DNA from 3 places in the Cedecea selenatireducens genome. Region 1 is predicted to be linked to each of the others. Evidence: riboswitches for the same ligand, from Rfam matches in the RefSeq annotation. Region 1 holds a riboswitch; each other region holds the start of a gene.
What was found. Region 1 has a riboswitch for thiamine pyrophosphate ahead of tenA (thiaminase II). Riboswitches for the same ligand answer to the same signal wherever they lie in the genome.
Positions count from the first base shown of each region.

Region 2: linked by a shared signal. The riboswitch ahead of thiC (phosphomethylpyrimidine synthase ThiC) and the one ahead of tenA (thiaminase II) in region 1 are both predicted to bind thiamine pyrophosphate.
Region 3: linked by a shared signal. The riboswitch ahead of thiB (thiamine ABC transporter substrate binding subunit) and the one ahead of tenA (thiaminase II) in region 1 are both predicted to bind thiamine pyrophosphate.

Region 1 covers NZ_JBHIKW010000001.1:399,035-406,464, reverse strand. The annotation lists gene ACE38U_RS01930 (ABC transporter substrate-binding protein) at 1-584, opposite strand, end outside; gene ACE38U_RS01925 (ABC transporter permease) at 611-1,381, opposite strand; gene ACE38U_RS01920 (ABC transporter ATP-binding protein) at 1,378-2,118, opposite strand; gene tenA (thiaminase II) at 2,115-2,795, opposite strand; TPP riboswitch at 2,855-2,956, opposite strand; gene ACE38U_RS01910 (LLM class flavin-dependent oxidoreductase) at 3,119-4,141, shown strand; gene ACE38U_RS01905 (hypothetical protein) at 4,412-4,714, shown strand; gene ACE38U_RS01900 (gamma-glutamylcyclotransferase family protein) at 4,665-5,039, opposite strand; gene ACE38U_RS01895 (DUF3320 domain-containing protein) at 5,538-7,430, shown strand, end outside.
Region 2 covers NZ_JBHIKW010000024.1:15,192-22,621, reverse strand. The annotation lists gene hemE (uroporphyrinogen decarboxylase) at 1-411, opposite strand, end outside; gene nudC (NAD(+) diphosphatase) at 447-1,220, opposite strand; gene ACE38U_RS21725 (Rsd/AlgQ family anti-sigma factor) at 1,319-1,822, shown strand; TPP riboswitch at 1,873-1,983, shown strand; gene thiC (phosphomethylpyrimidine synthase ThiC) at 2,072-3,973, shown strand; gene thiE (thiamine phosphate synthase) at 3,973-4,608, shown strand; gene ACE38U_RS21710 (HesA/MoeB/ThiF family protein) at 4,601-5,356, shown strand; gene thiS (sulfur carrier protein ThiS) at 5,340-5,540, shown strand; gene thiG (thiazole synthase) at 5,542-6,321, shown strand; gene thiH (2-iminoacetate synthase ThiH) at 6,321-7,430, shown strand, end outside.
Region 3 covers NZ_JBHIKW010000003.1:38,929-46,358, reverse strand. The annotation lists gene thiP (thiamine/thiamine pyrophosphate ABC transporter permease ThiP) at 1-650, opposite strand, end outside; gene thiB (thiamine ABC transporter substrate binding subunit) at 626-1,609, opposite strand; TPP riboswitch at 1,641-1,742, opposite strand; gene sgrR (HTH-type transcriptional regulator SgrR) at 1,792-3,450, opposite strand; gene sgrT (glucose uptake inhibitor SgrT) at 3,538-3,717, shown strand; gene ACE38U_RS05595 (sugar efflux transporter) at 3,831-5,009, shown strand; gene leuD (3-isopropylmalate dehydratase small subunit) at 5,048-5,653, opposite strand; gene leuC (3-isopropylmalate dehydratase large subunit) at 5,665-7,065, opposite strand; gene leuB (3-isopropylmalate dehydrogenase) at 7,068-7,430, opposite strand, start outside.

The sequences.
Region 1 (7,430 bases):
ACCGTCGGCGTTTTACCCTGAAGTTTAAGCTCCAGCGCTTCGATATTGCGATAGCCGCCGATCACCGCATCCACCTGGCCCGCCAATAGAGCGCTGGTCAGCTGGAAGTTAACGTTTATCAGCTTCATTTCTTCCGGCCTGATGTGCTCATGCTCAACCATGGTGGCAAGCGTCGCCTGCTCAATACCGCTCACGGAATACCCTATTTTTTTGCCCTTGAGATCCGCCGGCGATTTGATGTTTTGATCCAGCGTCATCACCGTATTCAGCGGCGAGTTTATCAGCGTGCCCACGCGCACCAGCGGCAGGCCCTGGTCGGCAAAGAAATGCAGCTGCGGCTGGTAGGTGATGGCCAGGTCGGCCTGCCCGGCGGCGACCAGGCGTGGCGGCAGGGCAGGGTCGGACGGTGGGATAATCTTCACATCCAGTCCCTCAGCTTTAAAAGCGCCTATCTGTTCGGCGACCATGATCGGCGCGTGATCGGGATTGATGTACCAGTCGAGCACCAGCGTCAGCTTTTCGGCGGCGGAGGCCTGGGCGGCAAAGGCAGCGGTGAGCAGCAGGCCACAAATCGTTTTTTTCATTTTAATTGGTTCCTTAATTAAGACGGTTATTCAGTGTTTTCAGGCGACCAGGCGATCAACCGCCGCAGCAGGACATCTACCGCCAGCCAAAGCAGAACGGTCATCAGGACTAAAATAAACAGCGCGGCAAAACAGACGTCGGTTTGCATACGGGCGTTGGCGTTGAGCATGACGTAGCCCAGCCCTTCGGCAGAGCCGACCCATTCGCCAATAATTGCCCCGATGGGGGCCACTGCGGCCGCCATGCGCAGGCCTGATCCAAAAGCAGGCAGCGCCGCCATCAGCCGCACGTGCCTCAGCTGTGCCCAGCGCGAAGCGCCCATGGTGCGGGCCAGGTCCAGATAGTCGTTGTTCACCCGACGCAGCCCGTCAAAGAACGACGACACCACCGGGAAGAAGATAACCAGTACGGCCATCGCCACTTTGGCGCTCATGCCAAAGCCAAACCACAGCACCAGCAGCGGAGCCAGGGCGAAGACCGGGATTGCCTGACTGGTGAGCACCAGCGGCATTAGCCAGCGCTGCAGGCGGGGGGAAAACATCATGCCCAACGCCAGGCCTGCGCCGAACAGCACGCCGAGGACAAGGCCGCTGATAATCTCTGAGGCGGTGACCAGCGTGTGCCAGACGAGATAGTCGCGGCCATGCCATAACGCCAGCGCCACCGCCGAAGGTGAAGGCAAAAGAAAGGCGGGAATATTGCCGAGGGTGAGCAGATACCAGAGCAGCAGCAACCCGGCGAAGACGGTCAGCCCCCGGCACAGGCGAGTAGCATGACTTTCTGAGGGTGACCTCATTCTGCGGCCCTCATCAGCTGTTGCAGCAGGCTGGCCTGGCTTTTCAGCAGGTCAACATCGTCCGGCGCGCGAGGCGGTTGCCCGGCAATAACATGCGTATCATCGATGCCCGCAGGCCAGCGGGACAGCACCAGCAGGCGGTGGCTGAGCCGACAGGCTTCCATAGGATCGTGGGTGATCAGCAGCACGGTGTTTTTTACCAGCAGCTCCGCCGCCAGATCCTGAATCGCCGTTCGGGTAATGGCGTCCAGCGCCGAAAACGGCTCGTCCATCAGCACTATCGGCCGCCGTTCGTAGAGCGTTCTGGCGATAGCTGCGCGCTGCCTCATACCACCCGACAGCGCGACGGGCAAAGCTTTGGCATAGCCCGCCAGCCCAACCTGCTCAAGCAAATGCGCCGTCCACTGGCGATCAACAGTCTCGCCACGCAGGCGCGAACCCAGGGCCACGTTCTGCTCGATGTTCAGCCAGGGATAAAGCAAATCTTTCTGCCCCATCCAGGCTATGCGCCCGGCAACGGGCTGGCCGTCGCTGCAGGTCACGTTTCCGGCACTGGCCTGCGCCAGCCCGGCGATAATCTTCAGCAGGCTGGTTTTACCGGCACCGCTCGCGCCCAGCAGGGCAACGAAGCTCCCGCCAGGAATATCAAAATTCAGCCCTTCAAAAATGGTCTGGCTGCCAAACCGCAGGCTGAGATCGCGAACCTGAATGCCCGGCGAGGTATGGCTTTCGGTCATGAGGCATTCAGCCCCATTTGCCAGAACGCGGATTCAAGCTGCGTTGCGGTGGTGAATATTTGCGAAAGCTCGGCGAAGCGGCTCTCTGCCCCGCGCTGACGCCCTACGGTTTCAAGTAGCTGAACAGCGGCCTGCACCCCGGCCAGATAGCCCTCATCGCCATAGTTACGGATCCAGGTGGCGTAGGGGTTGCCCTCCATTACCGTGTCGGGGCTGTGCAGCAAGCCAAGTCCGATTTCGGCATAGCCAGCCACGCAAGGCAGCAGGGCGGCCAGCAGATCGAGCGCGTCACCTGAATGGCCGATATCCAGCACGTAGCGGGTGTAATTCATGGTTTCCGGTGCTTCCGCCTGGGCGGCCATCTGCTCCTCGTCTAAACCCCAGCTTGCACACCAGGCCACGTGGAGCGGCAGTTCAGAAACTATTGCATTCAGAGAGGCGGTCGCGGCGCGCATTTCGGGCAGCGTGCGGAGCTTGCTCACCAGAAGGGCATAGGCACGGGCAAAGTGGATCAGGAAAAGGTAATCCTGGGTCAGATAGCGCTGAAATGCTGCTTTGGGCAATGTTCCGGCGGCAAGCTGCTGCAGAAAAGGATGATCGACGTAATCCTGCCAGTGGCGACCGGCCTGCTGACGCAGCCGTCCGTAAAGACCGTTTTCGAAAAGTGGGGTGTACATGGGACCTCCTGTGTAAGTGGAGATCCGGGCGCGCAGAGGTATGAACAGGCAATAACACAGGCGAAATTGCCGACCGTCCCTTCGCTGGCATGACCCAGATCAGGTTCAAAGGGTTCGGCTTACGCCATCTCAGCCCATACAGGACACCCCTCGGAGGTGCCTGTTATACGACATTTACTTTTTGATTACAATCGTCAGGCGCTGTGCCTGGCCCCGATCAAACCGGTGATTCGTTTAGTGCGGTATCTCAATATTTTGCTGGCGTTTGGGGCGAAACTTTTGTCACTGTAGGCCGATTACCCCGAGTCTAAGGACGATATCCGATGAAAAAGATTGGCTTTCTCTCGTTTGGCCACTGGTCGCCCTCCGCCCAGTCCGGCACGCGCTCTGCGGCAGACACGCTGCTGCAATCTATCGACCTTGCCGTTGCCGCAGAAGAGCTTGGCGCGGACGGCGCTTACTTCCGCGTGCATCACTTCGCTCGCCAGCTAAGCTCGCCATTTCCGCTGCTGGCAGCCATTGGGGCAAAAACTAAACGTATTGAAATCGGCACTGGCGTTATCGATATGCGTTATGAGAATCCGCTTTATATGGTGGAGGATGCCGGTGCTGCCGACCTGATTTCCGGCGGACGCCTGCAGCTCGGGATAAGCCGCGGCTCTCCTGAGCAGGTGATCGACGGCTGGCGCTACTTTGGCTATGTGCCTGGAGAAGGGGAAACCGAGGCCGATATGGCTCGCCGCCATACCGAGGTGTTCCTCGAAGCGCTGAAAGGCGAAGGCTTTGCCGAGCCGAACCCGCAGCCGATGTTCCCCAATCCTCCGGGGTTGTTGCGCCTTGAGCCGTTTTCTGCCGGACTGCGCGAGCGAATCTGGTGGGGAGCAAGCTCCAACGCGACAGCTGTGTGGGCCGCGCAGTCAGGGATGAACCTGCAAAGCTCGACGCTGAAAACCGATGAAACCGGCGAGCCGTTCCATATCCAGCAGGCGAAGCAAATCCGCGCCTATCGTGCCGCCTGGAAAGAGGCGGGCCATGCGCGTGAGCCGCGCGTTTCCGTCAGCCGCAGCATCTTCGCGTTAATGGATCAGCGTGACCGCAACTACTTTGGCGGCAGCGGCAAAGAAGGCGACCAGGTGGGCTACATCGACCCACAAACCCGGGCTATTTTTGGCCGCAGCTATGCCGCCGAACCGGAACTGCTCATTAAGCAACTGGCGCAGGATGAAGCGATTGCCGAAGCCGATACGCTGCTGTTAACCGTGCCAAACCAGCTGGGCGTGGACTATAACGTGCACGTAATCGAATCTATTCTGAAGCACATCGCGCCGGAACTGGGCTGGCGGTGAACTTCGAAGATATTGTGCTGAGCGACGCGCTGAATAAAGACCTGCATGATTTAAGCTGACGTCTGTATGTTTCCAGGCCTGCCGTGGGAGACCCGGCGGGCTTTTCTATTTTGGAAAAACAAAAGGCAGGCCTACTATTTTTGGTAGGTTATGGTTTTTATTTAGCGGCATTGAATCGTATTAGAAGAGGTTATTATATACGGCACATTACCGTACTGAATAAGCCAGATAACTGGCGTTTACATATAAACATTATAAAGGGATAGCGTTGTGTTGAAGAGACTGGTCACGGGGCAACTCAGTTTGCCGATGACGTTTTGGGGATGGGGTTTTTGCGGGGGATTTCTTCTTGGGCTCGTAGGTATCGTCGGGATACATGCCAACCTCCCTGCTCTGGTGCCGCTGAGCTATCTGCTTAAAATAGTGCTGTTTAGCGCGGTATTATCCGGCGTGACATGCATTCTTCGCAGAAAAATCACCGTATTTGGCGTGCTCGCATTTCTGGTTGTCCTCGTGCAGGTCGTCATGGGCGTCGTGATGGCCGTTGGGCTTTCTTCTTTGTTATTCCAATAACCCGTGGCTGTAGCTGATAAATCCAGGCGGTCACCGTCCTGCCATCAAGCGTGGTGACATCAATCTCTACACGATCGTAACCGGCCTCGAACTCATCCAGCATCGGCCAGTGTTCGTGCAGGTTGGGAGATATAAACAGATAGCCGTGCACCTCCGGGCCGTTCTTGTCCAGCAAGATGCCGGGAAAATCGGCGGCGGCTCCCCAACCTTTTTCATAAAAAGTCCCGTTCACGTAGCCAGGCCGCCACTCTCCGCCGATGTTCTCCATGATATGTGCATTAACATGGCCGGGGCGAAGCGTGCCGTAAACAAACAATGATTCCATTTTTCTTCCTCGTGCAGAGCAGCTAAATCAGGGGTAGGGAAGGGGATTTAACATACGGCGTAATTGGGCGGCTGGCAACGGGAAAGCCTTTCTCAAGTGTTTAGTATTTCTGGCTGACATTAGCTTAGACAACAGTTGACTGAGTATGTGGTTATGTGTGAGGTATACCTTCGCTGTTAGTGATAAATCATAATAATGCGCGCATGTTTAGATGATTTCGTTATTTAATTCGTAAGAGATATGTTTTTTTGTTGGATTGTTTTTATCAGGTGAAGATGTTGATGACTGAGTTATAGGATATAACAACCTGTACTGTATGGAATCAACATGTAAAGCACGGCTTAAGATACATTGGTCGATTTGGGGGTTTTATATAAATTACAATTAGAATAACCCCAAAAAAATAGCTAAGATACCGACATTCTGATGTTGAATGCCTCCGACCTATCATAGGCTGGATGCTCAATACGTCTTCAAGAAACCTGTGGAACATCTGCTATGAATGATAACGAAGATTCACTATTTAAGAATAATAGTCTTTCCCTTCAGCAAAAACTCGAACGAGCGCGCATGGAGCTTCTTGACTTATCTGCGCGTAATAAACTCCTAAATATACCAAAATCTAAGACAGCGAAACTTTTGGAAATTACTGACGAGAGGTCTACTGAGATCTATCGTCTTCTCGTACAAGAAGGCAAAGCATTCACTTTTTTGCCAGGACGAGCGGGTAGAAAAGGAGAGTTAATTGATGTTGAAGAGATGGAAAACGATCCTGATGCGGTGAACATAAATGAAGCATCACTCATTTTTGATGATGATATTGCCCCAAATGCTATCCGTGCCGAGCATCAGGACACTAAGCTTCAAACAAGATTGACTCTCCAGGGGCTGCAAAAAAAATTGCTGGATCTATACCATGACGCCAGAACATTAGAGGAAGAACAAGGTGTAAATATTCTCTATTTAACATTGGGCTCCTTAAAATGGATCGATCCTAACAATAAAGAGAACGTAAGGTATGCACCTTTAATCCTGATTCCTGTTTCTCTTGAGCGCGGAACCGTTGGTGAAAGATTTAAACTGCGGGCAAGGCAAGATGAAATTATTGAAAACCTTTCTCTGGAAGCTTATCTCCAGCGAACTCATGAAATTATACTGCCCAAGCTCAATACAGATGATGCGTTTGATCTTTCCAGATACATCGATGAAATTGCCCAGGCAGTACAGGTAAAATCAGATTGGGGTGTTCAGGAAAACGATATCACGCTGGGATTTTTTTCCTTCGCTAAGTTTCTAATGTATCGTGACTTAGACCCGGAAAACTGGCCTGAAGGCGATAACATCACGGCCCAACCTCTTATACAATCCCTAATGGTTGATGGGTTTGATGAACCAGATGAGAGACTCCATGATGATACACCTATAGATCCTTTCATCCTTCCGAAAGATATGCTCCATATTATGGATAGCGATACTTCTCAAACCCTTGCTATCCACGACGTGCGTCAGGGGAAAAACTTGATTATCCAGGGGCCGCCTGGAACAGGGAAGTCCCAGACAATAGCCAATGTTATTGCTTCAGCTGTCGCGGACGGGAAAACAGTTTTGTTTGTTGCTGAAAAAATGGCCGCGCTTGAAGTTGTTAAACGTCGTCTCGACTATGCAGGAGTGGGAGATGCTTGCTTAGAACTACACAGTAATAAGGCAAACAAAAAAGTTTTTCTGGAAGAGTTAAAAAGGGTCTGGGAGTTAGGATCGCCTAGAGGGGAATTCCCTGAAGCACTAGTTGAAAATTTAACAGATGCCAGGGACAAACTGAATGAGCATCCGGCAAGGCTGCACAAAATATATCATCCCTCGACATTCACACCTTATCAGGTCATGGGCAATCTGGTTCGGTTACGTCAGTCAGGTCATGCAGCTCCTGATTTTAGTCTCGAAAAATTTGAAAACTGGAATGCCGACGATTTCAACAAGCGACTTGATCTTGTAAGAGAAATAGTTGAAAGAATTCAGGATATTGGTATTCCCGATCGTCACCCGTGGAATGGCGTTGGTCTTGAGCAGATTTTGCCAATGGATCTGGAAAAATTGCTTGTGCGTTTGCAACATCTGGAAGATAACGTTGAACGTTTTGCTGATGATATGGCCAGTCTGTCAGAAAAACTGGAGGTGATACCCGTTCCAGATTTATTCTCTTCAGTTAGCGAATTAGTTGATATAGCAGAGTGTATAAAGAAAGCACCTGACTTATCAGCCCGGGCCCTGACTTCAACCAGTTGGCAAGATGAAATGCCTGCTATTAAGCGACTTGTTGTATTAGGCAAAGAGTATCAGCTAGCCCGATTAAACCTTGAAAATGACATCATTGCCGAAGAAATTGAAACGCCT
Region 2 (7,430 bases), on a different contig from region 1:
GCCTTTCAGCTCGCGGCGAATGGTGCGCACCGCGTTCATCACGTAAGCCAGCTCGCCTTCCGGGTCTGGAATCGGCAGCTTTTGAACATCGGCCAGGCTTTTAATTGGGGAGCTAAAGCGTGGGCCTTCGCCGGCTTCAAAGTACAGCCCAAGCCCCATTGCGTCTGGAATGGTCAAAATGTCCGAGAAGAGGATCGCCGCATCAAGCGCATAGCGACGCAGCGGCTGCAGGGTGACTTCGCAGGCCAGCTCGGCGTTTTTGCACAGCGACATAAAATCACCCGCCTGAGCGCGCGTTGCCTTATATTCCGGCAAATAACGCCCGGCCTGGCGCATCATCCATACCGGAGTGATATCTACCGGCAAGCGCTGCAGGGCGCGCAGGTAACGATCGTTCTTCAGTTCAGTCATTTTTACCTTTCCTTTAGCTGTATCGCCGCAGTCTATCATTCATAGTCCGCGCGACACAGGGCAACGGTATCTTCAATTAAGCGGCGCGCCACGGTGCCCGGCGGCGGCAATAGCGGCAGTTGGTCATAGCGATACCAGCCGGCATCCAGCAGCTCTTTGGGATCTATTTTGATTTCGCCGCTATGGTAATCCGCCATAAATGCGGTCATCAGCGACTGCGGGAAAGGCCAGGGCTGGGAGGTCACGTAGCGCAGGTTTTTCACCTGAATGCTGCTCTCTTCCATGACTTCGCGAGCCACAGCCTGCTCCAGCGTTTCACCCACTTCGACAAATCCGGCCAGCACGGTGTAAACGCCGTTGCGGTGGCGCGTATGCTGAGCCAGCAGGATATGATCGTCCTTACGGATAGCAACGATAATGCAGGGGGCGATTTGCGGGTAATAGCGTTCCCGGCAGTGGCCGCAGAGCATCGCCCATTCGCTTTTGCTGAAGTGCATTTCATGGCCGCAGTAGCCGCAATATTTATGCGAGCGGTAAAACTCGGCCAGTTGAACACCCCTTCCGGCGAGCTGAAACAGGCCAACATCACGGTCCAGCAGCTGGCGCAGCGAGCCCATGTCCGTGCGGCGCGGTTCTCGTATCAGCCATACCGGTTCGCCTTCCCATTCCCCGATGTCCAGGGCGTGGCAGCCTGTAAGCTGAAATTCGGCGGCGCTGCCGTGAGGTAAGTCACCCTGCGGCAACCATATTTTCTGCTCATGGCTGACTATCCACCAACCATGATCTAAGTTTTGAATAACACGTTCCATAACCTGGTGCACATCCCCGTGTTCACTGATATAAACAATTAGTTTTTACTTTTTTGGGTTAGTTTGCGTTCAATCTTTTAACTCACGGAGTCTCAATCATGCTGAACCAGTTAGCCAATCTGACTGAGCGCGTTGGTGGTAGTAATGAGTTAGTTGACCAGTGGCTTCAGGCTCGTAAACACCTGTTGGTTGCCTATTACAACATGGTCGGGATCAAGCCTAACAAGGAATCCCACACCGCGCTCGACGAAAAAGCGTTAGATAATTTTTGCCACGGCCTGGTGGATTATCTCTCTTCCGGCCATTTTAGTATTTACGAGCGCATTATCAGCAACCTGGAAGGCGGCAGCCCGCTGCTGAGCGCGGCACAGCTTTATCCTCAACTGGAAGCCAATACCCAACAGATAATGGACCTCTACGACTCGCATCTCGAAAACGCCATCGGCCGCGACAGCTGGGTCGAGTTTCAGCAGGCATTATCGGAGATAGGCGAGTGCCTTGAGGCCCGCTTCACCCTTGAAGATAAGTTAGTCCTGTTGGCTATCGATAACAACCTGGACGGCAGCGCCAGCGATGCGGCCGGGCTGGCAAGTCCAGCTTGAGTTGTTAGCTATTAACGAGTAATTTACAACTTTCCCACCGCGAGGTGGGATCATTCTTGTCGGAGTGCCGAGTGCGTTATGCACCGGCTGAGACCGTTAATTCGGGATCCGCGGAACCTGATCAGGTTAGAACCTGCGAAGGGAACAAGAGTAATTCTTTCTTTGGTGCACCCGTTTGTGGGCGGCCCATATCCATTACTCCTTCCGTTGTCCTGACAAGCCATATCCTGATGAAACCTGGAATGAGCTATGTCTGCATCTGAAAAAAAACCGGGCCGACGCGAACAGCGTGCAGCCGCCCAACACTTTATCAATACGCTTGAAGGCACCGCCTTCCCCAACTCCCGGCGCATCTATCTGACCGGATCACGCGAAGATATCCGCGTCCCAATGCGGGAAATTCAGCTCAGCCCGACGCTCACCGGCGGCAACAATGATACTCCTCAATATCAGCCGAACGATGCTGTCCCCGTCTACGATACGTCTGGCCCTTATGGCGACCCCGCAATCGCTATAAACGTGTTAAGCGGACTTTCCCCTCTTCGCAGCGCCTGGATTGCCGAACGCCGTGACAGCGAAACGCTGGATGAACGCAGCTCAGCTTATACAAAAGCACGTCTGGCCGACGACGGCCTGGACGAGCTGCGCTTTGAAACTCAGCTAGCGCCCCGTAGGGCGGCGGCGGGAAAATGTGTCACCCAGCTGCATTACGCCCGGCAAGGCATTGTCACCCCGGAGATGGAGTTCATAGCCATTCGCGAAAATATGGGGCGCGAACGCATCCGCGATGAGGTCCTGCGCCACCAGCATCCGGGCGAAGGCTTCGGCGCAAGGCTGCCGGAAAACATCGCGCCGGAGTTCGTGCGCGATGAAGTCGCCGCCGGCCGAGCGATTATTCCCGCCAATATCAACCACCCTGAATCAGAGCCAATGATTATCGGCCGCAACTTCCTGGTGAAGGTGAACGCCAATATCGGCAATTCGGCGGTCACGTCCTCTATTGAAGAAGAGGTGGAGAAGCTGGTGTGGGCCACCCGCTGGGGTGCCGATACGGTGATGGATCTCTCGACCGGCCGCTATATTCACGAAACGCGGGAATGGATCCTGCGCAACAGCCCGGTGCCCATTGGCACGGTGCCGATTTACCAGGCGCTGGAGAAGGTTAACGGCATCGCCGAAGACCTGAACTGGGAAATATTCCGCGACACGTTGCTGGAACAGGCAGAGCAAGGCGTGGATTACTTCACTATTCACGCGGGCGTGCTGCTGCGCTACGTGCCGATGACGGCGAAACGCCTGACCGGCATCGTGTCGCGCGGCGGGTCGATTATGGCGAAGTGGTGCCTGTCCCATCATCAGGAAAATTTCCTGTACGAGCACTTCCGCGAGATTTGCGAGATCTGCGCCGCCTACGACGTTTCACTTTCGCTGGGCGATGGTTTACGCCCCGGTTCAATACAGGATGCCAACGACGAAGCGCAGTTTGCCGAGCTGCATACGCTGGGCGAGCTGACCAAAATCGCCTGGGAGTATGACGTCCAGGTGATGATTGAAGGCCCGGGCCACGTGCCGATGCAGATGATTCGCCGCAACATGACCGAAGAGCTGGAGCATTGCCACGAAGCGCCTTTCTACACCCTCGGCCCGCTAACGACCGATATCGCGCCGGGCTACGATCATTTCACCTCCGGCATTGGCGCCGCCATGATCGGCTGGTTTGGCTGCGCCATGCTCTGCTACGTGACGCCGAAGGAGCATCTTGGCCTGCCGAACAAAGAGGACGTTAAACAGGGGCTGATTACCTACAAGATTGCCGCCCACGCCGCTGACCTGGCCAAAGGTCATCCTGGCGCACAAATCCGCGATAACGCGATGTCCAAAGCACGCTTTGAATTCCGCTGGGAAGACCAGTTCAACCTGGCGCTCGATCCCTTCACCGCTCGCGCTTACCACGATGAAACCCTGCCGCAGGAATCCGGCAAAGTCGCACATTTTTGCTCTATGTGCGGCCCTAAATTTTGCTCAATGAAAATCACGCAGGAAGTGCGGGACTACGCCGCAAAACAGGCGATAGACGCAGGTATGGAAGAGATGTCCCAGGACTTTCGCGCCCGGGGCGGTGAAATTTATCTCAGACAGGAGGAAGCATAATGTCAAAACTCACATTTCCAGCCACGTCACGCAGGCTTGGCCTTTACCCGGTCGTCGACAGCGTGGCATGGATCGAACGTCTGCTGGGCGCGGGCGTCAAAACTATTCAGCTCCGTATTAAAGACAAGCATGACGAAGAAGTCGAAGCCGACGTCATCGCAGCTATTGCGCTGGGTGAGCGCTATAACGCCCGCTTGTTCATCAACGACTACTGGCGACTGGCCATCAAACATGGCGCCTACGGCGTGCACCTCGGCCAGGAAGATATGGACGTGGCTAACCTGACGGCGATAAGCGAAGCCGGGCTTCGCCTTGGGCTTTCTACCCACGACAACATGGAAATGGATCGCGCGTTAAGCGCTAATCCGTCCTACATCGCGCTGGGCCATGTCTTTCCCACCCAAACCAAGCAGATGCCCTCTTCCCCTCAGGGACTGAATAAGCTGGCAGAACACATTCAAACTTTGGGCGACTATTCCACCGTTGCCATCGGCGGGATAAGTATCGATCGAGTACCTGCCGTTTTAGCGACCGGGGTTGGCAGCGTTGCCGTCGTCAGCGCGATTACTCAGGCTCCGGACTGGTGTGCTGCCACGGCGAAATTACTCGAACTGGCAGGAACCGGCGATGAATGACGCGGATTTTATGCGCTACAGCCGCCAGCTGTTGCTGGAGGATGTGGCCATTGAAGGGCAGGAAAAACTGCTGTCCAGCACCGTGCTGGTCGTCGGCCTTGGCGGGTTAGGTTCGCCTGCTGCGCTGTATCTCGCCGCCGCGGGCGTCGGCAAACTTATCATCGCGGACGATGACACGGTGCATATCAGCAACCTCCAGCGCCAGATTTTGTTCACTTCTGAAGATATCGATCGCCCTAAATCTACCGTCGCCCACCAGCATTTGCAGCGCCTGAATCCTGGCGTAAACATTGTGCCGCTGGTAGAAAGGCTAGCGGGCTCTTCGCTGGTGAAGGCCGTAAACGAAGCCGATGTAGTGCTGGATTGCAGCGACAATATGGCAACCCGGCAGGCGGTCAACGCCGCCTGCGTGGCCGCGAATACACCGCTGATCGCCGCCAGCGCCGTAGGTTTTGGCGGCCAGATGATGGTGCTAACCCCGCCCTGGGAACATGGCTGTTACCGCTGCGTCTGGCCTGATGAGAGTGAACCCGAACGCAACTGCCGCACCTCTGGCGTTATCGGCCCGGTCGTGGGCGTGATGGGTACGCTTCAGGCGCTGGAAGCCATCAAATTGCTTACCGGCATGGTGCCTGCAACCGGCTCTCTTCGCCTCTTTGACGCCCGACAGCACAGCTGGCGCACGCTGGCGATGCAAAAATCGATGACCTGCCCTGTTTGCGGAGGTCGCGATGCGCATTCAGTTTAACGATGAGCCTCTGGAATGTACGGAAGGTATGACGCTCGCCACCCTGCTGGCTCAGCTTGAGCAGGGCAAAGCAGGTGCTGCGCTGGCCGTTAACCAAACCATTATCCCGCGCGAACAGTGGAGCAATTACCTGCTGCGCGAGGGCGACACTATTCTGCTGTTTCAGGCGATTGCCGGGGGCTGACATGTTACAGATTGCCGATAAAACTTTTTCCTCACGCCTGTTCACCGGGACCGGGAAATTCTCTTCCAGCCAGGTGATGATCGACGCGATTCGCACCTCTGGCTCACAGCTGGTCACCATGGCGATGAAGCGCGTGGACCTGCGTGGCCATAACGATGACATTCTTCTGCCGCTTAAACAGGCAGGTGTGCATCTGCTGCCAAATACTTCCGGCGCTAAGACCGCTGAAGAAGCTATTTTTGCCGCCCAGTTGGCACGTGAGGCGCTCGGCACAAACTGGGTGAAGCTGGAAATCCATCCCGACGTTCGCTATTTATTGCCGGATCCCATTGAAACGCTGAAAGCCGCAGAAGCCCTGGTGAAGCAGGGATTCGTGGTGCTGCCTTACTGCGGTGCCGATCCGGTACTGTGCAAACGCCTGGAAGAAGCCGGCTGCGCGGCCGTGATGCCGCTCGGCGCGCCTATCGGTTCAAACCAGGGCCTGCAAACCCGCGCCCTGCTGGAGATAATCATTGAGCAATCTCGAGTGCCGGTGGTGGTAGATGCCGGGATCGGCGCGCCAAGCCATGCAGCCGAAGCGTTGGAAATGGGCGCCTCGGCCGTGCTGGTGAATACCGCAATAGCCGTCGCCCGTGACCCGGTGCAAATGGCTCAGGCTTTCCGCCTGGCCGTCGAAGCCGGGCACCTTGCAGCGCAGTCCGGGTTAGGCTCACGCCACCAGCAGGCACAGGCTTCCAGCCCGCTAACCAGCTTCCTGCAGTTTAGCGAGGAGAATGCCTGATGGCAGAAACCTTTACCGACCGCTGGCGGCAGCTGGACTGGGACGATATCACTCTGAGCATTAACGCTAAGACGGCGGCAGACGTCGAACGAGCGATTAACTCACCTCGCCTGACACGAGAAGGTTTGATGGCTTTGCTCTCGCCCGCCGCCGGCCTTTATCTGGAGTCTCTGGCTCAGCGAGCGCAGCAGCTTACGCGCCAGCGTTTCGGCAACACCGTGAGCTTTTACGTGCCGCTTTATCTCTCCAACCTGTGCGCCAACGACTGCACTTACTGCGGCTTTTCCATGAGCAACAAGTTGAAACGCAAAACGCTGGATAAAGCAGAGATTGAGCGTGAATGCGCGGCTATCCGGGCGCTAGGCTTTGAACACCTTTTGCTGGTCACCGGCGAACATCAGACCAAAGTCGGCATGGACTATTTCCGCCAGCATCTGCCGGCCATCCGCCGTCGCTTTAGCTCGCTGCAGATGGAAGTTCAGCCGCTGGACGAGCATGAGTATGCGGAGCTAAAAACGCTCGGACTCGACGGCGTGATGGTTTATCAGGAAACCTATCATCCGGCGACCTACGCGGAGCATCATCTGAAAGGCAACAAACAGGACTTTTTCTGGCGGCTGGAAACACCCGACAGGCTTGGGCGCGCAGGCATAGATAAAATTGGGCTGGGCGCGCTGATTGGCCTGTCGAACAGCTGGCGCACCGACTGCTTCATGGTGGCTGAACACCTGCTTTGGCTACAGCAGCACTACTGGCAAAGTCGCTATTCCATCTCCTTCCCTCGCCTGCGTCCGTGCACCGGCGGCGTGGAACCCGCCTCTATCATGACCGAACAGCAGCTGGTGCAGGTAATCTGCGCGTTTCGTCTGCTTGCGCCGGACGTGGAACTGTCGCTTTCAACTCGAGAATCGCCGTGGTTCCGCGACCACGTGATCCCACTGGCGATTAATAACGTCAGCGCATTTTCAAAAACTCAGCCGGGCGGCTATGCCGATAATCACCCCGAACTGGAACAGTTTGCGCCGCACGATGGCAGAACACCGCAGGAAGTTGCCGCCGTGCTTCGCAACTCGGGTTTACAGCCGGTCTGGAAGGACTGGGATCACTTT
Region 3 (7,430 bases), on a different contig from region 1:
AACGAAAGCACGGTGGCGAAGCTTGCGAAGCAAAGCATGAAAATCAGCGCCCCTACCGGAAGTATTTGCCTGCGCAGCCAGGGCCATTCGACAAAACGGAAAAAGTGCCAGCCCTGCATATTCAGCTGAGCGGCAAGCTGGCGCTGCTCGGTGGGGATGTTATCCAGCGCCTGAAGCAGCAGGCGGGTCGCCATCGGCATATTAAAGAAAACGTGCGCCAGCAAAATTCCCTGCAGCCCATAAGGGGAGAAACGCCATTCCAGACCAAGCCAGCCGCTTAGCGTTGCCAGCCAGCCTTCACGCCCGTAAACGGAGAGAATGCCGAATACCGCAACCAGCACCGGCAGAACCAGCGTCATGGCACAAAGCCGCAGCAGCGCCATTCGGCCAGGAAAACGGCGTCGGTACAGCGCCCGGGCTAAAAATATCGCCGGGAAAACGGAGAGTGCCGCAGAAAGAAACGCCTGCCAGAACGAGAAGCGCAGGACGTGCCAAAGGTAGCTGTCCTGCAAAAGAGCAAAGACATCCGTCTGCGGGGCGTTAAGCCACAGCGCCAGAAAAGCCGCCAGGGCTACCGCCACGATAAGCATCGCGGCAAATAGCCCTGGATACAGCCAGCCGGGTATTAGCGGCTGACGGCGCGTTGCCATTCATTAATCCATTCTGCGCGCTGGGTGGCGACCTGCTGAGGCGTAAATTCCAGCGTGGTTTTTGGTTTTACCAGCCCGTCGAAGCCAGCAGGCAGCGCCACGCTAGTGACCGGGTACATCCAGTTGCCGGTTGCAATGGTGTTCTGGAAACCAGGCGTGGTGATGAACTTAATAAACTTCTCGGCAAGTTCTGGCTGCTTGCTGTTCGCCAGTCGGCCTGCGACTTCAACCTGCAGATAATGCCCTTCGCTGAAGTCGGCCGCGGCGTAGTTGTCCTTCTTCTCTTCGATGATGTGGTAGGCCGGCGACGTGGTGTAGCTCAGCACCAGATCGGCTTCGCCTTTCAGGAACAGGCCGTAAGCTTCACTCCAGCCTTTGGTTACGGTGACGGTTTTCTTCGCCAGCTTTTGCCAGGCTTCCGGAGTTTTATCGCCATAGACTTTTTGCATCCACAGCAGCAGGCCAAGCCCCGGCGTACTGGTGCGCGGATCTTCGTATATCACCTTCCATTTCTGGTCGCCTTCAACCAGCTCTTTCAGGCTCTTCGGCGGATTTTTTAGCTTGTTCTTGTCGTAAACGAAAGCGAAGTAGCCGTAGTCGTAAGGAACGAAGGTGCTGTTCTTCCAGCCGCCGGGCACCTGTAGGGCGCTGGTTTCGACGTTAGAAGGGGCAAACAGTTTGGTTTGCGAGGCCGCGTCCAGCAGGTTGTTATCCAATCCCAGCACGACGTCTGCTTTGCTGTTCTTGCCTTCCATGCGCACGCGGTTCAACAGCGAAACGCCATCTTCCAGCGCCACGAATTTCAGTTCGCAGTGACAGTCGGCTTCAAACGCTTTTTTCACCGCCGGGCCAGGGCCCCAGTCGGCGGCAAACGAGTCGTAGGTGTAGACGGTTAATACGGGCCTGGCGAAAACGGGCGCGGCAACCAGCGCCAGCAGCGGCAGAAATTTTTTGAACACTTTGCACCTCAATAAAAGGGGGCAAAGGAATTGAGCGGAGTGTCTCAAATCCCTTCGCCGGCGTTATCCGGATCAGGTTCGACGGGTATTATCTCAGCTCGGACAAACTGTCCTGGCACCCCGTTGAGCAGGAGGGATTCTACTGACTTCCCCCGGATTGCGAAAGCTGTGTTACGAAAACGTTATGGACCAGGCGGAGCAAACCAGGCTGATTTAAAATCAAACCAGCCCAGCGTGTTCATGCGCACGCCGCGCATGCTGCGCTGCCCTTCAATGCGTAACCAGTGGTGAATCAACGGGATAACGTCATTGCGCTCGAGCATTTGCCTGCTCCATTCCGGCAGCGCCAGCGTTTTACTGTGCCAGCGGCGGGCATCGCCCTGCCAGTCGATCGGGATGCACTTTTGAATCAGAGGGACTTCATAAAGCTGGGCAAACAGGGAATATTCCAGCGGCATGGTGAAGTTCACGCTGTTCAGCCAGATATCGCTTTCGGCGTCGCCCTGATGCCACTCAGCATAATCGATCTCCTGAATAATCAGTTTCACGCCCTGCTCGGCCAGCAGTTCGGTCATGATGTTACTGATCACCCGATGCTCTACGTGATCGCGATAGTAGGTGAGGGTGATGCTTTCAAGCCCGGCAGGTTTGGCGGTAAGAGGTCCCGGGCGCGAGTGGTGCCAGCGCGGCAGTAGGCCATAGGCAGGGAACCAGTATTGCTGGTACTGCTCGGCAGCGCGGTAAATAAGGTTAACCGGCGAGAGAATATGGCCAATCCACTGGCGGACGCTTTCATGCAGGCCAAGTCTGGAGCGGCTATCAAACAGCAAATAGTAGCACCCCTCTTCCGGGCGGCTTTCTACGGCTTTCTCGCTGTCCGGCATGCCCTGAAGCTGCACGCCACAGCTCGACTCTTCACCCACTTCGGGCAAGACCCAGAAGTTAACCTCGTCTATCAGCGCCCTGAAGCCAAAATAATCATCAAAAGCGTGAATCTTCAGCTGGTTACGGTTATTCCGAGCGACGGAATAAGGCCCTGTACCGACCGGCTGGCTGGCGAAATCGGACATCGTTGTCCATTCGCGCGGTAGGATCATGGCGTTCACGCTGCCCAGCAGCCACGGCAGCCAGTCATCCGGCTGGCTGAGGTGAATATCCAGCGTCCAGGTCGTCGGCGAGGTTATCTGCGTGATGTGGGCAAACAGCGGCAGGGTGTTGATGCGCTGCAGGGAAGAGATGATATCCAGCATGTCCAGCTCACGGCCGTGATGGAAATGAATGCCGGGGCGGAGGAAGAAACGCCAGCGTAAAGGGGAAATTTGCTGCCAGTGATGGGCAATATCCGCTTCGAGTTCCCCATTTTCCTCATTTATTCGCGTCAGGCCGCTGAAAATCTGGCGGGCAATGTGGGTTTCGGAGCGCCTGAGCGCCGAACCGGGCAGCAGATTCAGCAGCGGGCGATAGTAAAGGACGCGAAGAATATGCCGGCCCTGGCGGAAGCTGCGCCCTAAATGAGAGATAAGCATCTGCCGCACCGCGGCCTTGTCGCCGACGATCTGCACCAGCTGATCGATTCGATCCTGTTCCAGAAGGTCTTCCGCCCGCTGCTGCTGGAGCGCCAGCCCTGTATAAAGGAAGGTGAGCTGTGACCGCTTGCCCCTCCCTGCTTCTGCCTGCCAGCTTAGCCAGCCTTTTTCCTGCATGGCGTTGAGTAAGGTCCGCATATGACGGCGGGAGCAGTTGAGCAATTCCGCTAAATCATTCAGCGTGGTTTCCTGAGGCTTGCCTTCGCAGCATTGCCACAGGCGGATGAACTGTTGTTGCAGACGAGATGAGGACATAAAAGAGGAACTCCCGGCGGAAACTCATCAATTTAACTTTCCCTATATTACGTCAATAATCATCAGCGATGAAGCGAGGAGGTGTTTATGAAGCGGTCATCACCTGCGAGGTTTTTCCAACAGTACTTTGCCGCAACGCAGTTTGTTTGTTCTGGATGGCTGGCTCGCCTGACGGTGGAGCAAAGACTAAGGATGCTCGAAGACTTGATGCAGTGGGAGGTTACAACCCCGATGCCCGAGAACGCCAACACGCCGACTCATGTGTGACTGAGTATTGGTGCTTTTACCACGCCAGCAGCTGTTTACTGCTGGCTTTTTTCGTTTAATCTTTACGCATTTAGCGAATACCTCTGACTACACCCTCCTTTTAAGGACAGCTCATGCTCTGGTTTTTGACCCGCGCACGTCGTTTTAACCCCGTTTATGCTGCCTTTATGGCCGTGTCTTTTATGATTGGCGTGGCCGGTGCGCTGCAGGCCCCGACGCTCAGCCTCTTTTTAACCCGCGAAGTTGAAGTTCGGCCCTTCTGGGTTGGTCTGTTCTATACCGTTAATGCGATTGCCGGGATCGCCGTAAGCCTGCTGCTGGCAAAAAGATCGGATAGCCGGGGAGATCGTCGCAAACTGATTATGGTTTGCTGCGCGATGGCGGTGGCAAACAGCGTTCTTTTTGCCTTCAACCGGCATTATCTGACGCTGATTACGCTCGGCGTGATGTTTGCCTCCATCGCCAATACCGCTATGCCGCAGATTTTTGCCCTGGCGCGTGAATATGCCGATCGTTCCGCTCGTGAAGTGGTGATGTTCAGCTCGATCATGCGTGCGCAGCTTTCCCTTGCCTGGGTTATCGGGCCGCCGCTTTCCTTTATGCTGGCGCTAAAGTATGGCTTCACCACCATGTTTCTTATTGCTGCCGGGATATTTGTTATCTCGCTGCTGCTGATTGTGTTTGCTCTGCCTTCGGTTGCCCGAGCCGAGCCCTCCGCCGAAGTGGCGATAACGGAGGTCAGCGGCTGGAAGGACAGCAACGTGCGGATGCTGTTTGTCGCTTCGATGCTGATGTGGACCTGCAACACCATGTACATCATCGATATGCCGCTGTGGATAAGCCAGGATCTCGGGCTGCCGGATGAGCTGGCGGGCTTATTGATGGGCACGGCCGCCGGGCTGGAGATCCCCGCCATGATCCTCGCCGGCTACTACGTGAAGCGCTTTGGGAAACGTAACATGATGGTGGCGGCGGTGGCTGCGGGCGTGCTGTTTTACCTTGGGCTGATCCTGTTTCACTCTAAAACGGCGCTGGTGGTGTTGCAGCTGTTTAACGCGGTGTTTATCGGGATTATTGCCGGGATTGGGATGCTGTGGTTCCAGGATTTGATGCCGGGAAGGCCGGGCTCTGCGACAACGCTGTTCACCAACAGCATTTCAACGGGCGTGATTTTAGCCGGCGTACTGCAGGGGACGCTGGCGGAAGGTTTTGGTCACTACTCTGTGTACTGGCTGATGGCAGGACTTGCGGTTGTTGCCCTGTTTCTCACCAGCCGGGTGAAGAACATTTGAGGGCTTCCCCTCTCCCATGTGGAAGAGGGGAAAACAGCTTACTGCATAAATGCAGGCAGCTTTTTCTCGTAGCCGGAAATGGCGGCTTCGTGCTGTAGCGTCAGGCCGATGCTGTCCAGGCCGTTCAGCATGCAGTGGCGGCGGAAACTGTCGAGTTCGAACGAATAGCTTTTCTCACCCGCCTGAACCGTTTGGGCCTCCAGGTCGACGACAAACTTAATGCCCGGCTGGGCTTCGACCAGCTTAAACAGCTCGTCCACCTGTTCGTCGCTCAGAATGACCGGCAGCAGCTGGTTGTTAAACGAGTTGCCGTAGAAGATATCGGCGAAGCTTGGCGCAATCACCACTTTGAAGCCGTAATCGGTCAGTGCCCACGGGGCGTGCTCACGGGAAGAGCCGCAGCCGAAGTTTTCACGCGCCAGCAGGATAGAAGCGCCTTTAAATTCCGGGTAGTTCAGAACGAACTCCGGGTTAGGCTGCTGCCCGGCATCGTCCAGAAAACGCCAGTCGTTAAACAGGTGAGCGCCAAAACCGGTGCGGGTGACCTTCTGCAAAAACTGCTTCGGGATAATGGCATCGGTATCGACGTTCGCCGCGTCCAGCGGAACGACCAGGCCTGTATGTTGGATAAATTTCTCTGCCATGGTGGTTCCTCTTATTTCAGTGTACGAATATCGGCAAAATGACCGGCCACAGCGGCAGCGGCGGCCATTGCAGGGCTGACCAGATGGGTGCGCCCCCCGCGGCCCTGACGGCCTTCGAAGTTACGGTTGCTGGTGGAGGCACAGCGTTCGCCCGGATTCAGGCGGTCGTTGTTCATTGCCAGGCACATTGAGCAACCCGGCAGGCGCCATTCAAAACCGGCTTCAATAAAGATCTTATCCAGCCCTTCTGACTCGGCCTGAGCTTTTACCGGACCGGAGCCCGGTACAACCATCGCCAGCACGCCTGGCGCGACTTTACGGCCTTTGGCGATTTCTGCGGCAGCACGCAGGTCTTCGATGCGTGAGTTGGTACAGGAGCCGATAAAGACTTTGTCGATGGCCACTTCGGTCAGCGGAATACCCGGCTTCAGGCCCATATAAGCCAGCGCTTTTTCGGCCGATGCGCGTTCAACCGGATCGCTAAAGGATTCTGGGTTAGGGATGTTGTCGGTAACAGAAATAACCTGGCCGGGGTTGGTTCCCCAGGTGACCTGCGGGGCAATGTCGGCGGCGTCCAACGTTACGATGGTGTCGAACTTCGCGCCTTCGTCGGTGCTGAAGGTTTTCCAGTATTCGACGGCTTCATCCCAGTCAGTACCTTTTGGTGCATGCAGGCGGCCTTTAACATATTCGAAGGTGGTTTCATCCGGTGCGACAATCCCGGCTTTGGCTCCCATTTCGATAGCCATGTTGCACAGCGTCATGCGGCCTTCCATGCTCAGGGCACGGATAGCGTCGCCGCAAAATTCAACCACGTGGCCGGTGCCGCCGGCGCTGCCGGTTTTGCCGATGATTGCCAGCACGATATCTTTGGCGGTGATCCCCGGAGCCGCTTTGCCTTTCACTTCAATTTTCATGGTTTTCGCACGACCCTGTTTCAGGGTCTGCGTCGCCAGCACGTGTTCGACTTCGGAGGTACCGATGCCGAAAGCCAGCGCGCCGAATGCGCCGTGAGTCGCGGTGTGGGAGTCGCCACACACGATGGTCATGCCTGGCAGCGTAATCCCTTGTTCAGGCCCCATGACGTGAACGATGCCCTGAAAAGGGTGATTCAAATCGTACAGCTCAACGCCAAACTCTGCGCAGTTCTTCATCAGCTCCTGCATCTGGATACGTGCCATCTCGCCGGAGGCGTTGATATCCTTAGTTTGGGTCGACACGTTGTGATCCATGGTGGCGAAGGTTTTCCCCGGCTGGCGAACCGGGCGGCCGTGGGCACGCAGCCCGTCAAAGGCCTGTGGGGAAGTCACTTCATGCACCAGATGGCGGTCGATGTACAGCAGCGGCGTCTCTTCCGGGGCTTCATACACGACGTGGGCGTCGTACAACTTCTGATATAAGGTTTTGGCCATGATTACTTCCCCTGAGCTACGTAGCGGGCAATGATGTCGCCCATTTCGTCGGTGCTGATTGCGTTGCCTTCGCGGGCTAAATCACCGGTGCGATGGCCTTCTTCTAACGCGCGATTGATGGCGCTTTCGATAGCCTGGGCGGCTTCTTCGGCATTCAGGCTGTAGCGCAGCAGCAGCGCCAGGGACAGGATCTGCGCGATAGGATTTGCAATGTTTTTGCCCGCGATATCAGGTGCGGAGCCGCCCGCGGGTTCGTACAGGCCAAAGCCCTGTTCGTTGAGGCTGGCGGAAGGCAACATGCCCATAGAACCGGTGATCATGGCGCATTCGTCGGACAGAATGTCGCCGAACAGGTTGGAGCACAG